DNA from 3 places in the Mesorhizobium silamurunense genome. Region 1 is predicted to be linked to each of the others. Evidence: riboswitches for the same ligand, from Rfam matches in the RefSeq annotation. Region 1 holds a riboswitch; each other region holds the start of a gene.

Region 1 (4,566 bases):
GGCCTCGATCACCAGCTTGCCGGATTCGGCGGCGTCGCTCGCCACCATGGTCGCCGAGCCCTCGGCGCCGCGATGGCTGCGGAAGCGCTGGCGCATGGCCTGGAGTTCGCCCAACCGGCGCATGTTGCGCTTGCGCCTCGCCGTCACGCCGTAGCGCAGCCAATGCTCCTCGCGCACGATCTGGCGACCAAGCTTATGCTGCTCGCGCTCTTCCTCTTCCAGCACCTGGTCGCGCCATTCCTCGAAATGCGCAAACCCCTTATCCAGCCGCCGCGTCTGGCCGCGGTCGAGCCAGACCGTGGCGCGCGAGACGCGCTCGAGGAAGCGGCGGTCGTGCGAGATCAGGATGACGGCGGACGAGGTGCGGGCAAGCTCCTCTTCCAGCCATTCGATGACCGACAGGTCGAGATGGTTGGTCGGCTCGTCGAGCAGCAGGATGTCGGGCTCGGGCGCCATGACGCGGGCAAGCGCCGCGCGGCGCGCCTCGCCGCCGGAAAGGTCGTCCGGCCGTTCCTCGCCGGTCAGGCCGAGATGGTCCATCAGATAGGTGGCGCGATGCGGATCGTCGGCCGGGCTCAGCCCTGCCTCGACATAGGCGCGCACAGAGGCAAAGCCATCCATGTCAGGCATTTGCGGCAAATAGCGAACCGTCGCCGAAGGCTGGCGGAAGACCTCGCCATCCTGCGGCTCGATCATCCCGGCGGCGATCTTGAGCAGCGTCGACTTGCCGGAACCGTTGCGGCCGACCAGCGCGATCTTCTCGCCGGCGGAGGCACTGAGCGCAGCACCGTCGAGCAGCGGCGTGCCGCCAAAGGTCAATTTTATGCCGTCGAGATTGAGAAGAGGCGGAGCCATGTCAGCTTTCGGGAAGAGGATAGGGGTGGGCGAGCAGCAGCGCCCGGCCACGCTCGAGCGCGATCTCGAGCCGGCCCTTGACCTCGTTTGATATAGTGAGCGAGGAGCCGAACGCCACCTCGACACGGTCAAGCGGCCACTTGGCGCCGGAGACCGTCAGGCCGGCGAGTTCGGAAAAGCCGAGCACCGAAAACAGCGTGCCGTCGGCATAGTCGAAGCCGGCCTTGCCCGGCAGGATGGGCACGCCTTCCTGCGCGCCGCTGGTCAGCAGCACCGTCGTGCCTGCCTCGGCCAGCCGCACGCTTAGAGCCAGATGCAGGAAGGCATGGTCGGCGCGCTTGCCGCCGAAGGCGCCGGCCAGCACCAGGCGCGTGGCGCCGCGCGCAAGCGCCTCGGCGATGGCGAGCTCGCCGTCCGTCATGTCCTTTTCAGCCGGAAAGATCTTGCGCGGCACGGCGGCAAGATCCTCCGGCAGGTTCGCCGGCACGGAGTCGAAATCGCCGACCCACAGCTCCGGCACCAAGCCAAGCATGCGGGCATGGCCGATGCCGCCGTCGGCCGCGATGACGCGGGAGCCTTCGATCTGGCGATCGAGCCGAGGCGTGCGCACGAGGTCGCCGCCAAGCAGGATGGTGAATGTGCCCATGGGCGTCGCCCTTACCAGCCCCGCCCGCGAAACGGAAGCCAGGCGCATCCAAACGGAACGGCGCTGCGTTCCAGAGTAAGCCGTGATGCATTGGATGCCAGGCAAACTTCCGCTTGCGCCCCGCATCGGCCGGGCCTATGTCTCGAAACGCTCTAACGGGGTGCCGGACGCTGACTTTGCGAACCGGCTGAGAGGCGACAAAGCCAACCCGCTGAACCTGATCCGGTTTGTACCGGCGGAGGGATTAGACGTTTCGGACCATCCGACGCCTCAATTCCTTTAACGCGAACGAAGGAGGCGCCGATGCGCTCACTGTTGTCCCAGCTTATTCTCGCAACGGGCGTTGTTTCACTTCTGGCAGGCATCGGGCCCGCCGAGGCGAAGGACAAGCTCACCGTCTATACCTATGAAAGCTTCACCGCCGACTGGGGTCCGGGACCTGGGGTGAAGAAGGAATTCGAAGCCGAATGCGGCTGTGATCTCGAATTCGTATCTGTCGCCGACGGCGTGGCGCTGCTCAATCGCGTCAAGCTGGAGGGCGCCGGCACCAAGGCCGATGTCGTGCTCGGCCTCGACACCAACCTGACGGCCGACGCCAAGGCGAGCGGGCTGTTCGCGCCGCATGGCGAAGTGTCCGGCATCAATGTGCCGGGTGGCTGGAGCGATGATACCTTCGTGCCCTTCGACTACGGCTATTTCGCCGTCGTCTACGATACCGAAAAGCTGAAGAGCCCGCCGAAAAGCCTGAAGGAACTGGTCGAGGGCGCCGGCGCCGACAAGATCGTCATCCAGGATCCGCGCACCTCGACGCCGGGCCTGGGGCTGCTGTTGTGGGTGAAGTCGGTCTATGGCGACAAGGCGCCGGAAGCATGGGCGAAGCTCAAGGCAAAAGTGCTCACCGTGACGCCGGGCTGGAGCGAGGCCTACGGCCTGTTCACCAAGGGCGAGGCGCCGATGGTGCTGTCCTACACCACCTCGCCGGCCTACCACATGGTGGCCGAGAACACCGAGCGCTACCAGGCGGCGTCCTTCGAGGAGGGCGAGTACCTGCAGATCGAGGTCGCCGGCATCACCACGACCGGCGCGAAGAACCCGCTGGCGGAAAAGTTCATTGCCTTCATGACAGGGCCGAAATTCCAGGACGTCATCCCCGAGACCAACTGGATGTTCCCGGCCGGCAAGACCGACAAGCCGCTCAATCCTGCCTTCGACAAACTGGTGAAGCCAACCAAGACCCTGCTGTTCAGCCCGGAGGAGGTCGCGGCCAACCGCAAGGCTTGGGTGGATGAATGGCTGGCGGCGATGAGCAAGTGACTGCGCCTTTCACCTTCCCCCTTGTGGGGAGGGTCGATCCGCGAAGCGGAGCGGGGTGGGGGTAGCGACGTTGCGGACTTCCTCACCCCCGCCCCGGTTCGCTGATGCCGCTTCGCGGCATCCGCTCACCGACCCTCCCCACAAGGGGGAGGGTGGCAGGCCGGCGCCTGATTCCCGCATAACCGCCGGCATCGTCGCCCTTGCGGCAGTCGCCGTGCTCATCGGCGGCGCCTTCGCCGGACTCATCCTCGAAGGCGCCCGCGACCCGTCGGGCGCTGCCGGCGCCTTCGACAGCTATCTCTTGCGCGTCGCCCGCTTCACGCTGTGGCAGGCGCTGCTATCCACATTGCTGTCGGTCGCGCCGGCGCTGCTGGTGGCGCGCGCTCTGTCCCGGCACCCGAAGTTTCCCGGGCGTCGCCTGATGCTGCAGCTCTTCACCGTGCCGCTGGCGCTGCCGGCAATCGTTGCGGCGCTCGGCGTGTTGGCGCTCTACGGCCATGCCGGCTATTTTGCCGGCGTCCTCGGCGGCCTTGGCGGTCAGGAATGGCCCGGCATCTACGGCCTGTCCGGTATCCTCGTCGCGCATGTCTTCTTCAACCTGCCTTTGGCCACGCGCCTGTTCCTGGAGGCGCTCGGCACCGTGCCCGCCGACCAGTGGCGGCTAGCGAGCCAGCTCGGCATGGGGGCTTGGCCGGCGTTGCGGCTGATCGAATGGCCGGCGCTGCGCGCGGCATTGCCGGGCGTCGCCGGGCTGGTCTTCATGCTCTGCATCACCTCCTTCACCATCGTGCTGACGCTGGGCGGCGGACCGGCGGCGACGACGCTGGAGGTCGCGATCTACCAGGCGCTGCGCTTCGATTTCGATCCTGCGCGGGCCGTGACACTGACGTTCCTTCAGATCGTCCTGACCTTCGTCGTGGTCGCCATGCTGACGCGGCTCGGCGCCAACACGGTCGGCGATGCCAATCTGCCGGTGGCGCCACGCCGCTATCTTGCGACCGGCAAGGCCGAAACGCTGCTGAATGCCGGCCTGATTGCGTTTGCCTTGCTGTTCGTCGCCGGGCCGATGGCGGCGACCGTGCTCGCCGGGCTGGGGGCGGATCTCGGCCGGCTGGCCGGCGAGGACGCCGTGCGCCGAGCGACGCTCACCAGCGCCGGGCTCTCTTTCTTCTCGGCGCTGCTTTCGGTGACGCTGTCACTCTCGCTGATCGCCGCCCGGCGCGCGTTGGCCTTGCGGCGTGCGGGCAGCGCTACGTCGCTGCTCGAGCATGCCGCCGACACCGGCGCCGGTTTCGTGCTCGTCGTGCCGCCGATCGTGGTCGGCGCCGGCTGGTTCCTGGCTTTGCGCAACATCACGGATGTGTTCGCCATCGCACCCGTCATGGTCGTTGCCGTCAACGCGGTTATGGCGATGCCGTTCGCCATCCGCGCCGTTCGCCCGGCCTACGACGCGGCGAGCGAGCGCCATGAGCGGCTCTGCCTGGCGCTCGGCATTTCCGGCTGGAACCGGCTACGCCTGGTCGACTGGCCTTCGCTTCGGCGGCCTTTAGCCACCGGCTTTGCCTTCGCCATGGCGCTGTCGCTCGGCGACCTCGGCGTGATCGCGCTGTTCGGCAGCGATTCGGTGCAGACCTTGCCCTATCTCTTGCTCGCGCGCATGGGCAGCTACCGGACCGCCGACGCCGCGGGGCTTGCCTTGCTGCTCGGCCTCGTTTGCCTGATGCTGGTTATCGCCGCCGACTGGCTGGGGC
Region 2 (4,566 bases), on a different contig from region 1:
GGATCGGCCGCCCTGGCGACCGCCGTGTTCAGGAGCACGGCGTCAAAGCCGAGTTCCATGACGGTTGCCGCGTGCGACGGTCGTCCGAGCCCCGCATCTACAATCAGCGGGACGCCAGGGAAATGTCCGCGCATCGAGCGCAGCGCCATGATGTTGACCGGCCCAAGCGCGGAACCGATCGGTGCGCACCACGGCATCAAGACGTTGCAGCCTGCCTCCAGCAGCCGCTCGGCGACAACAAGGTCGTCGGTGGTGTAGGGAAGTACCGCAAAACCGTCCTCGCACAGGATGCGGGCGGCTTCGACCAGACCGAACACATCTGGTTGTAGCGTGTCGTGGTTGCCGATCACTTCGAGCTTGATCCAGTTGGTACCGAAGACTTCGCGCGCCATTTTCGCGGTCGTGACCGCTTCCTGGACGGAGTGGCAGCCGGCGGTGTTGGGCAGGATTCTGACGCCGAGCGATCGGATCAACGACCAGAATTTTTCGCCAGCCCTGCCGCCCGCCATTTCACGGCGCAACGAGACGGTCACCACCGACGTGCCCGAGGCCTTGACCGCATCTGCAAGGATGGCAGGCGAAGGATATTGAGCCGTGCCGAGAAGCAGCCGGGAGGCAAGCGTCGTCCCGAAAAGTTCGAACATGCTAGCCTCCCTGCATGGGCGAGAGGATTTCGATCCGGTCGCCGTCGCTCAACTGGAACTCCGCCCGCCCGGCTTTGTGCACGAGGTCGCTATTGACGGCCGTTGCCAGCCAATCGCCCTCATAGTCGAGCGCGGCAAGCAGCTCCGCCAGCGTGGTGGCGGCAACCTCATGCGCTTCGCCGTTGACCATCAGCTTCATGAGTAAGTTCCTTGGTTCCGTCTTGATTGAAAACCAGGTCGGCCGCCTGGCGCGCCATGGCGGGGGCGAGGAGAAAACCATGGCGATAGAGCCCGTTGATCGCGACGGTGCTTCCACATGCCTCGACACGCGGCAGGTTGTCGGGAAAGGCCGGACGGACGCCGGCGCCGGTCTCAATGATGCCAGCCTCACCGAAGGCCGGATGGAGAGCATAGGCCGCGCCCAAAAGCTCCATCATCGAACGCGCCGTGACCGGTCCTGTGGACTGGCTTTCGATCATCGTCGCGCCAACCATGAAACGGTGGTCGGTGCGCGGTACCACATAGAGCGGAAAGCGCGGATGTAGCAGCCGGACCGGGCGCGACAGCGAAATGTCCGGCGTGCGCAGGATCAGCATCTCGCCGCGAACGCCGCGCAGCCCGTCGTCTTCTGCCGCCATCCCCGTGCAATCGATCCGGCGATCGAAGCCGGAAACATGCCGGGCGTGGGTGCCGAAGCGGAACTCGACACCCATGGCTGCGAGCCTGTCATGAAGTGCCACCATCGCCTGACGCGGGTCGAGATGAGCCTCATCGGGGAAGAGCAATCCGCGCCGGAAGCGGCCGGCGAGGTCGGTTTCCAGGAGCGCAATTTCGTCCTCATTGACACGCCGATGGCCCGACGTGCGACTTGCGAACCGGTCAAGCTCGCCCGCATCGCGCGGTGCAGCAACAACCAGCGTTCCGGCCCGTGTCACCTGACCCGGCAGCACCGCATCCCACCAGCCGGCGGCGTCGCGTCCGAGATCCAGCACTGGCTGCTCAGCGCTTTCACGCTCGCACCATGGCGCCAGCATGCCGCCGGCGAACCACGATGCGTTGCCACCGATGCCATGCCGGGTCTCGGCGACTGTGACCGTCGCGCCGCGGGCGGCGAGCTCGAAGGCGGCGGTGAGGCCGGCGACGCCGGCCCCTTTGACCAGCACTCTCATGACGGTTCCGGCGCCTCTGGCATGAGCGGTGCGTCGGTCTCGCCAACTGGCATGTAGAGATCGCCGCCCTCGCGGTATTTCGCCGCCATCGCCGCCATGCCCTCCTTTTGGGCCTCGGCGCGGATGTCGTGAGAAATGCGCATGGAGCAGAATTTCGGCCCGCACATCGAGCAGAAATGCGCCAGCTTGTGCGCTTCCTTCGGCAAGGTCTCGTCGTGGAAGGAACGCGCTGTTTCGGGATCGAGCGACAGGTTGAACTGGTCCTCCCAGCGGAACTCGAAGCGCGCGCGGGAAAGGGCATCATCCCTGACTTTCGCCGCCGGGTGCCCCTTCGCCAGGTCGGCGGCATGCGCGGCGATCTTGTAGGTGATCACGCCGGTCTTGACGTCATTGCGATCGGGAAGCCCGAGATGTTCCTTCGGCGTGACGTAGCAGAGCATGGCCGTGCCGAACCAGCCGATCATCGCCGCACCGATGCCGGAGGTGATGTGGTCGTAACCTGGTGCGATGTCGGTCGTCAGCGGCCCCAGCGTATAGAACGGCGCCTCGCCGCAGACGGCGAGCTGCTTGTCCATGTTCTGCTTGACCTTGTGCATCGGCACGTGGCCGGGGCCTTCGATCATCACCTGGCAATCCTTCGCCCAGGCGATCTGCGTCAGCTCGCCGAGCGTCTCCAACTCGGCGAATTGTGCTCTGTCATTGGCGTCGGCGATTGAGCCGGGACGAAGGCCGTCGCCGAGCGAAAAGGACACGTCATAGGCGCGGCAGATGTCGCAGATTTCGTCGAAATGCTCATAGAGGAAGCTCTCCCGGTGATGGTGCAGGCACCATTTGGCCATGATCGAGCCGCCGCGAGAGACGATGCCCGTGACCCGGTCGACGGTCAGCGGGATATAGTGCAGTCGAACACCGGCATGGATGGTGAAATAGTCGACGCCCTGTTCGGCCTGCTCGATCAGCGTGTCGCGATACACCTCCCAGGTCAGGTCCTCGGCGATGCCGCCGACCTTTTCCAGCGCCTGGTAAAGCGGCACCGTGCCGATCGGCACCGGCGCATTGCGCACGATCCATTCGCGAATGTTGTGGATGTTGCGGCCCGTAGACAGGTCCATCACCGTGTCGGCGCCCCAGCGGATCGCCCAGACCATCTTTTCGACCTCTTCGGCCATCGACGAGGTGACCGCCGAGTTGCCGATATTGGCGTTGATCTTCACCAGGAAATTGCGACCGATGATCATCGGCTCGCTCTCGGGATGGTTGATGTTTGCCGGAATTATGGCCCGTCCACGCGCCACCTCATCGCGCACGAATTCCGGGGTGACGAAGTCGGGGATCACCGCGCCGAAGGCTTCGCTGTCGCGGGGCAGCTTGCCGCGGGCGATCTCGCGGCCGAGGTTCTCGCGGATGGCGACGAACTCCATCTCGGGCGTGATGATGCCGGCGCGCGCATAGGCAAGCTGGGTCACCGCCTTGCCTGCCTTGGCCCTGAGTGGCCGGTTGCGAGCAGGAAATTCCGGCGTCAGGCGCTCGCCCGTCGCAAAGCCATTGTCTTCCGGCTGCACATGGCGGCCGTCATAGGCCTCGACGTCACCTCGCGCCGTAATCCATTCGTGGCGAAGCCGTGCGAGGCCCTTTTCGATGCTGGTTTCGACAGTCGGGTCTGTATAGGGGCCGGACGGATCGTAGACGGTGACGGGCGGTTCGCCGGCCGTTGGATGGACGGAGATTTCGCGCATAGGCACCCTGATCTGCGGGTGGATGGCACCGGGCTTGTGGATTTTTCGTGAGGCGGGCAGCGGTCCCGTCGACACGGCGGGGGTGAGGGCATTCATCGTGAGGCTCCTTTGCTCATGCATTGGAGACCCAGTTCTGTGCCGGAAGGATGAAAAGACGCTTTGGCCGCCCTGCTTGCGACAGGCCTCGGGCGTAAACTCCCGCAAAGCGCTTGCACCGTCCCTACGCCAGTATGAACTGGATCAGGTTCAACGGGTCACTGCGCCGCGAAAGCCAGCAGTATCTCAGCCCCTTGCCGGGACTCCCCTGGTGAATGCCCTAGGTTGAACGGGCTTGCGCTAGCTTGTCAAGCGGCTTCGGGCCGCGGCGACGATCTGCGGCCCGTCAGACCCGGGAGGAAGGCTCGTGCATGTGTCGGGCGCACGCCCAGGAGACCAGGCAGGGATAAGGGGATCGCCGAACCGTCGGACTAAAGATCGATCCTTATGATGATCACGCCTTCAATCGGCACCAAAGTTTTGCGCGTAGATCGCCTCGATCCGCCCTGCCTCGTCATTGGTCAGCGCGGCGAATTCCTTTTCGCGGGCCGTTCGACAGGTGGCCACCATTTGGTGAAGGAAACGGGAGGGCAGATTGGCCAGCCACTCGGGCATGTCGATCAAGTCGTCAACCTGCTGCCGGAATTGAGCTGCAGAAAGGCGGTTTCTTAAGGAAGGTCCCGTTCGAAAGGATTGCTACTACCACGCTGTCACGGAACGCTCGTCGAAAACATCGCCAAGCTGCCCAAGGCCACTGCTGTGACTTGATGGAGCATGCCGTTAGCGACGGGCGGTGATCTCTCAATGAAACCCTTTTCGATGTCCAATATCCCGTCCTCGGCCAGCATCGCCAAGTCTGAATCGAGAAAACGGATCGGATCGGATCCGTGGGCGGCACAGATTGCCGGCACATCCGCCTCGAGATCGCACATTAATCGCTCGATGATTGTGGCTCGCACGCGGTCTTCGTCGGTGAGACGG
Region 3 (4,566 bases), on a different contig from region 1:
GTCGTGCCGGACGTGACGGCGCTGGCGAAATCGCTCGGCGGCGGCAAGGCGGCAGTCGGCGCCATGATCGCCAAGCGCGACGTCTACATGAAGGCCTATGGCACGCCCAAGACGGCGATGATCCATGCCATGGCGACGTTCGGCGGCATGGGCGAGGCCTGTGTCACCGCGATCGAGGCGCTGAACGTCCTCTATGACGAGGGCCTGATCGACAATGCGGCTTCGACCGGCGATTACCTTCGGCAGCGGCTGCAGGCGCTGAAGGCGAAATATCCGAAGATCATCAAGGACGTGCGCGGCAAGGGCTTCATGATCGGGCTCGAGTTCCACGATTTCTCGCAAACCTTGCCGATGGTGCTGCGTCCGCTGGTGAGCGTGCTCGACGACAAGCTGAAGGGCTCGCTGTCGGGCTTCGTCGGCGCGCTGCTGTTGCGCGACTACGACGTGCTCGTCGCCTTCACCGAATACAATCGCAACGTCATCCGGCTCGAGCCGCCGCTGATCTGCCAGCGCGAGCATGTCGACCGCTTCGTCGATGCCTTCGACAGCCTTCTGTCGCGCGGCATCGTGGCGATCGTGAGGGATTTCGTGAAAAGCCAGGTCCGCTGAGACAGACGATGCTGACTAGGCCGCCCATTGTCCCGACCAATGCGCTCGACCGGCTGACCGGCGCCGGTCTTGCCTGGGGCGAGGGGGCTTATGCGAAATGGGCCGCGCCGATCGGCGCGGCGGCCTTCTCGCTTTACATCCTGCTGACCGCCGTGACGGCCTGGTTCATGCCCGATGCCAACTGGGACATGCTGCCTTACCTCGCGATCGCCGAGGAAGGCACCTATCCCGCTCCGCGGGCGCTGCATGACTATGCCTACAGCACCGTCAAGGAAGGTGTGTCGGCGGGCGACTACAAGATGCTGACCGACGATGGCGGCGGCTTCCGCAGCCACATGGCGGAGAATGCCGCCGACTTCCATTCGCTGCTCGGCATGTACCGGATCAAGTTCCTCTACGCCGAGATCCTGTCTGGCCTCAGCCATATCGTCTCGCCGGTCGAGGCGATGCGGCTGGTGCAGGTGTTCTCGGTGCTCTTGTTCGGCGCCATCACATTGCTCTGGCTGCGGGCGGAAGGCGCGCTGGCGCTGGCGCTGGTCGCCGGCGCCATCCTGATCATGGCCGATTTCGGCGATGCCGCGCGGGTTTCGACGCCGGACCTCCTCTGCTCGGCGCTGTTCCTCGGCGGGCTGTTCGCCTATGTCCGCAAACGCGAGACAGCCTCGGCGACCCTGCTTTTCCTCGCCTTCATGGCGCGGCCGGACAACATCGTCTTCCTCGCCATCTTCGCCGTTCTGCTCGTCGCGTTCCGGCAGAAGGCGTGGGGGGCGCTGGCCGGCTTTGCCGCCTCCTTCGTCGCCTATTTCGCCATCTCGCATTGGGCGCAGCATCCCGGCTGGTGGCCGCATCTTTGGTTCTCCAGCATAGAGCAGCACTACAATATGGACGGCTTCGAACCGCCATTCTCGGTGGCGGCCTATCTCAAGGCCTTTGCCGCCTCGGTGGTGCGCGCCATCGACGTCAACAGTTGGGTCGGCGTCTCGGTGCTGGCTTTAGCCGGCTGGTACGGGCTCGACCGCGCCGGCTTCCGGCTCGACCGCCGCGCCGGCATCCTGCTTGCGGCATTGGTGCTCGGCGTGCTCGCGAAGTTCACGGTCTTCCCGATCCACGACACCCGCATCTATTTTCCCAATCTTCTGCCGCCCTTCCTGCTGCTCGCCGCGCGGCTGATGGCGCTGTGGGCATCGGCGAGCCCGGATCGGCACCGCGAGGTGCAGCACGTCGTTTCCGGAGACAAGTCATGAGCTCAGTTTCCACCATCGCGCGCGTTCTGTTGTCGCTCGGCCTTCCAGCAGGCCTGCTCGATCGTGGACCCTCGCTGCGCGGCACGAAGTTCCTCGCCAACGCGGCGCTCAAGGCGCGCTTCGGCGGTGGACGACCATTCCAGATGGTCAATGTCGGCGCCTGCGACGGCGCGCTGTTCGACGACGTGACGCCCTGGCTGCACCGCATCAGGGGTGCTCGGGCGATGCTGGTCGAGCCGATTCCCTACAACCAGAAGCGGCTGCGCGCCAACTATCCGGACACCGGGCGCTTCGTCATCGAGCCGGTGGCGGTGACCAGGACAAAGGGTACCATCACCGTCCATACGTTCGATGCCGCCGCGCTCGAGGCCGGCACGCTGCCGATCGAGTTCATCGGCTGCTCGTCGGTCACCGACACCAATCTGATGTCCGGCAAGAATGCCTGGGGCGAGGCGGACGCCAATTTCAACAAGTTCGCGCCGCATCTGAAGGACATCGAGGTGCCGTCGGAGACCCTGCAGACGCTGCTCGACCGCAACGGCGTCAGCTATATCGACGCTTTCCTGGTCGATTGCGAGGGCGCCGACTGGATGGTGTTCGACCAGCTCGACCTCCAGCGCTACCGTCCCGGCATGATCAAGATCGAGGTCGGCGCGCTGTCGGCGGCCGAGATCGGCCAGGTCGTCGTCAAGCTCAAGACCGCTGGCTATCAAGTCGGCTTCCAGGCCGAGGACATCTGGGCCTTCGCCTAGCTTCCACCGCTGTGGCGGCAATCGAACCCAATTGCCGTTCGGGCCGGATGCGCTTGACAAAGCGGCGGCGGCTCGTTCAACTGAGCCATTCACCAGGGGAGTCCCGGCAAGGGGCTGAGATACTGCTGGCTTCGCGGCGCAGTGACCCGTTGAACCTGATCCAGTTCATACTGGCGTAGGGACGGTGCAAGCGCTTTGCGGGACTCCATGCCCGAAGACCTGTTCGCACAGGTGGACCAAGGCGGCTTTTCATCCTTCCGGCACAGAACTGGGTCTCCAATGCAGATGAGCAAAGGAGCCTCAAATGAATGCCTTGACCCCCGCCGTTTCGACGGGACCGCTGCCCGCCTCACGGAAAATCCACAAGACCGGCGTCCTCCATCCGCAGATCAGGGTGCCGATGCGCGAGATCAGCGTGCACCCGACCGCCGGTGAGCCGCCGGTGACGGTCTACGATCCGTCAGGCCCATATACCGACCCCGCGATCGAAACGAACATCGAAATGGGACTTGCCCGGCTTCGGCAGGACTGGATCGCGGCGCGCGGCGATGTCGAAGCTTATGACGGCCGCCACGTCAGGCCGGAGGACAACGGATTTGCGACTGGCGAACGGCTGACGCCGGAATTTCCTGTCCGCAATCGTCCTCTGCGGGCGAAAGCCGGCAAGGCGGTGACGCAGCTTGCCTACGCGCGTGCAGGGATCATCACGCCCGAAATGGAATTCGTGGCCATCCGCGAGAACCTCGGCCGCGAGACGCTGTGGGGCAAGCTGCAACAGGATGGCGAGGCGTTCGGTGCATCGATTCCGGATTTCGTCACACCGGAATTCGTGCGCGACGAGGTGGCGCGCGGCCGCGCCATCATCCCCGCCAACATCAACCATCCCGAGAGCGAGCCGATGATCATCGGCCGCAATTTCCTGGTGAAAATCAACGCCAATATCGGCAATTCCGCAGTCACCTCGTCGATGGCCGAGGAGGTCGAAAAAATGGTCTGGGCGATCCGATGGGGCGCCGATACGGTGATGGACCTGTCTACCGGCCGCAACATCCACAACATCCGCGAATGGATCGTGCGCAATTCGCCGGTGCCGATCGGCACGGTGCCGCTCTACCAGGCGCTGGAGAAGGTGGGCGGCATCGCCGAAGACCTGAGCTGGGAGGTCTATCGCGACACGCTGATCGAACAGGCCGAGCAGGGCGTCGACTATTTCACCATCCACGCCGGCGTGCGGCTGCATTACATCCCGCTGACCGTCGATCGGGTCACGGGTATCGTCTCGCGCGGTGGCTCGATCATGGCCAAATGGTGCCTGCACCATCACCGCGAAAGCTTCCTCTATGAGCATTTCGAGGAAATCTGCGACATCTGTCGTGCCTATGACGTCTCCTTCTCGCTCGGCGACGGCCTTCGGCCCGGCTCGATCGCGGATGCCAACGACAAAGCGCAATTCGCCGAGTTGGAAACGCTTGGCGAGCTGACCAAGATCGCTTGGGCAAAGGACTGCCAGGTGATGATCGAAGGTCCCGGACACGTGCCGATGCACAAGATCAAGCAGAACATGGACAAGCAGCTCGCTGTCTGCGGCGAGGCGCCGTTCTACACGCTCGGGCCGCTGACGACGGACATAGCGCCGGGCTACGACCACATCACGTCCGGCATCGGCGCCGCCATGATCGGCTGGTTCGGCACGGCCATGCTCTGTTATGTGACGCCGAAGGAACATCTCGGCCTGCCGGACCGCAACGACGTCAAGACCGGCGTGATAACTTACAGAATAGCCGCTCATGCCGCCGACCTTGCCAAGGGGCATCCCGCAGCGAAGGTCCGCGACGACGCGCTTTCCCGGGCGCGGTTCGAGTTCCGCTGGGAAGATCAGTTCAACCTGTCGCTCGATCCCGAAACGGCGCGCTCGTTCCACGACGAAACCTTGCCCAAGGAAGCGCACAAGGTGGCGCATT

What was found. Region 1 has a riboswitch for thiamine pyrophosphate ahead of thiB (thiamine ABC transporter substrate binding subunit). Riboswitches for the same ligand answer to the same signal wherever they lie in the genome.
Region 2: linked by a shared signal. The riboswitch ahead of thiC (phosphomethylpyrimidine synthase ThiC) and the one ahead of thiB (thiamine ABC transporter substrate binding subunit) in region 1 are both predicted to bind thiamine pyrophosphate.
Region 3: linked by a shared signal. The riboswitch ahead of thiC (phosphomethylpyrimidine synthase ThiC) and the one ahead of thiB (thiamine ABC transporter substrate binding subunit) in region 1 are both predicted to bind thiamine pyrophosphate.

Annotation. Positions count from the first base shown of each region.
Region 1 is NZ_LPVS01000041.1:57,350-61,915, reverse strand. It holds gene AU465_RS11910 (ABC-F family ATP-binding cassette domain-containing protein) at 1-855, opposite strand, end outside; gene AU465_RS11905 (thiamine diphosphokinase) at 857-1,501, opposite strand; TPP riboswitch at 1,648-1,762, shown strand; gene thiB (thiamine ABC transporter substrate binding subunit) at 1,805-2,815, shown strand; gene thiP (thiamine/thiamine pyrophosphate ABC transporter permease) at 2,994-4,566, shown strand, end outside.
Region 2 is NZ_LPVS01000052.1:203-4,768, reverse strand. It holds gene AU465_RS14410 (thiazole synthase) at 1-644, opposite strand, end outside; gene thiS (sulfur carrier protein ThiS) at 646-843, opposite strand; gene thiO (glycine oxidase ThiO) at 812-1,813, opposite strand; gene thiC (phosphomethylpyrimidine synthase ThiC) at 1,810-3,645, opposite strand; TPP riboswitch at 3,749-3,865, opposite strand; gene AU465_RS14390 (hypothetical protein) at 4,048-4,209, opposite strand; partial or broken gene AU465_RS14385 (hypothetical protein) at 4,296-4,566, opposite strand, start outside.
Region 3 is NZ_LPVS01000098.1:43,913-48,478, forward strand. It holds gene AU465_RS29185 (aspartate aminotransferase family protein) at 1-609, shown strand, start outside; gene AU465_RS29190 (hypothetical protein) at 618-1,853, shown strand; gene AU465_RS29195 (FkbM family methyltransferase) at 1,850-2,605, shown strand; TPP riboswitch at 2,690-2,805, shown strand; gene thiC (phosphomethylpyrimidine synthase ThiC) at 2,910-4,566, shown strand, end outside.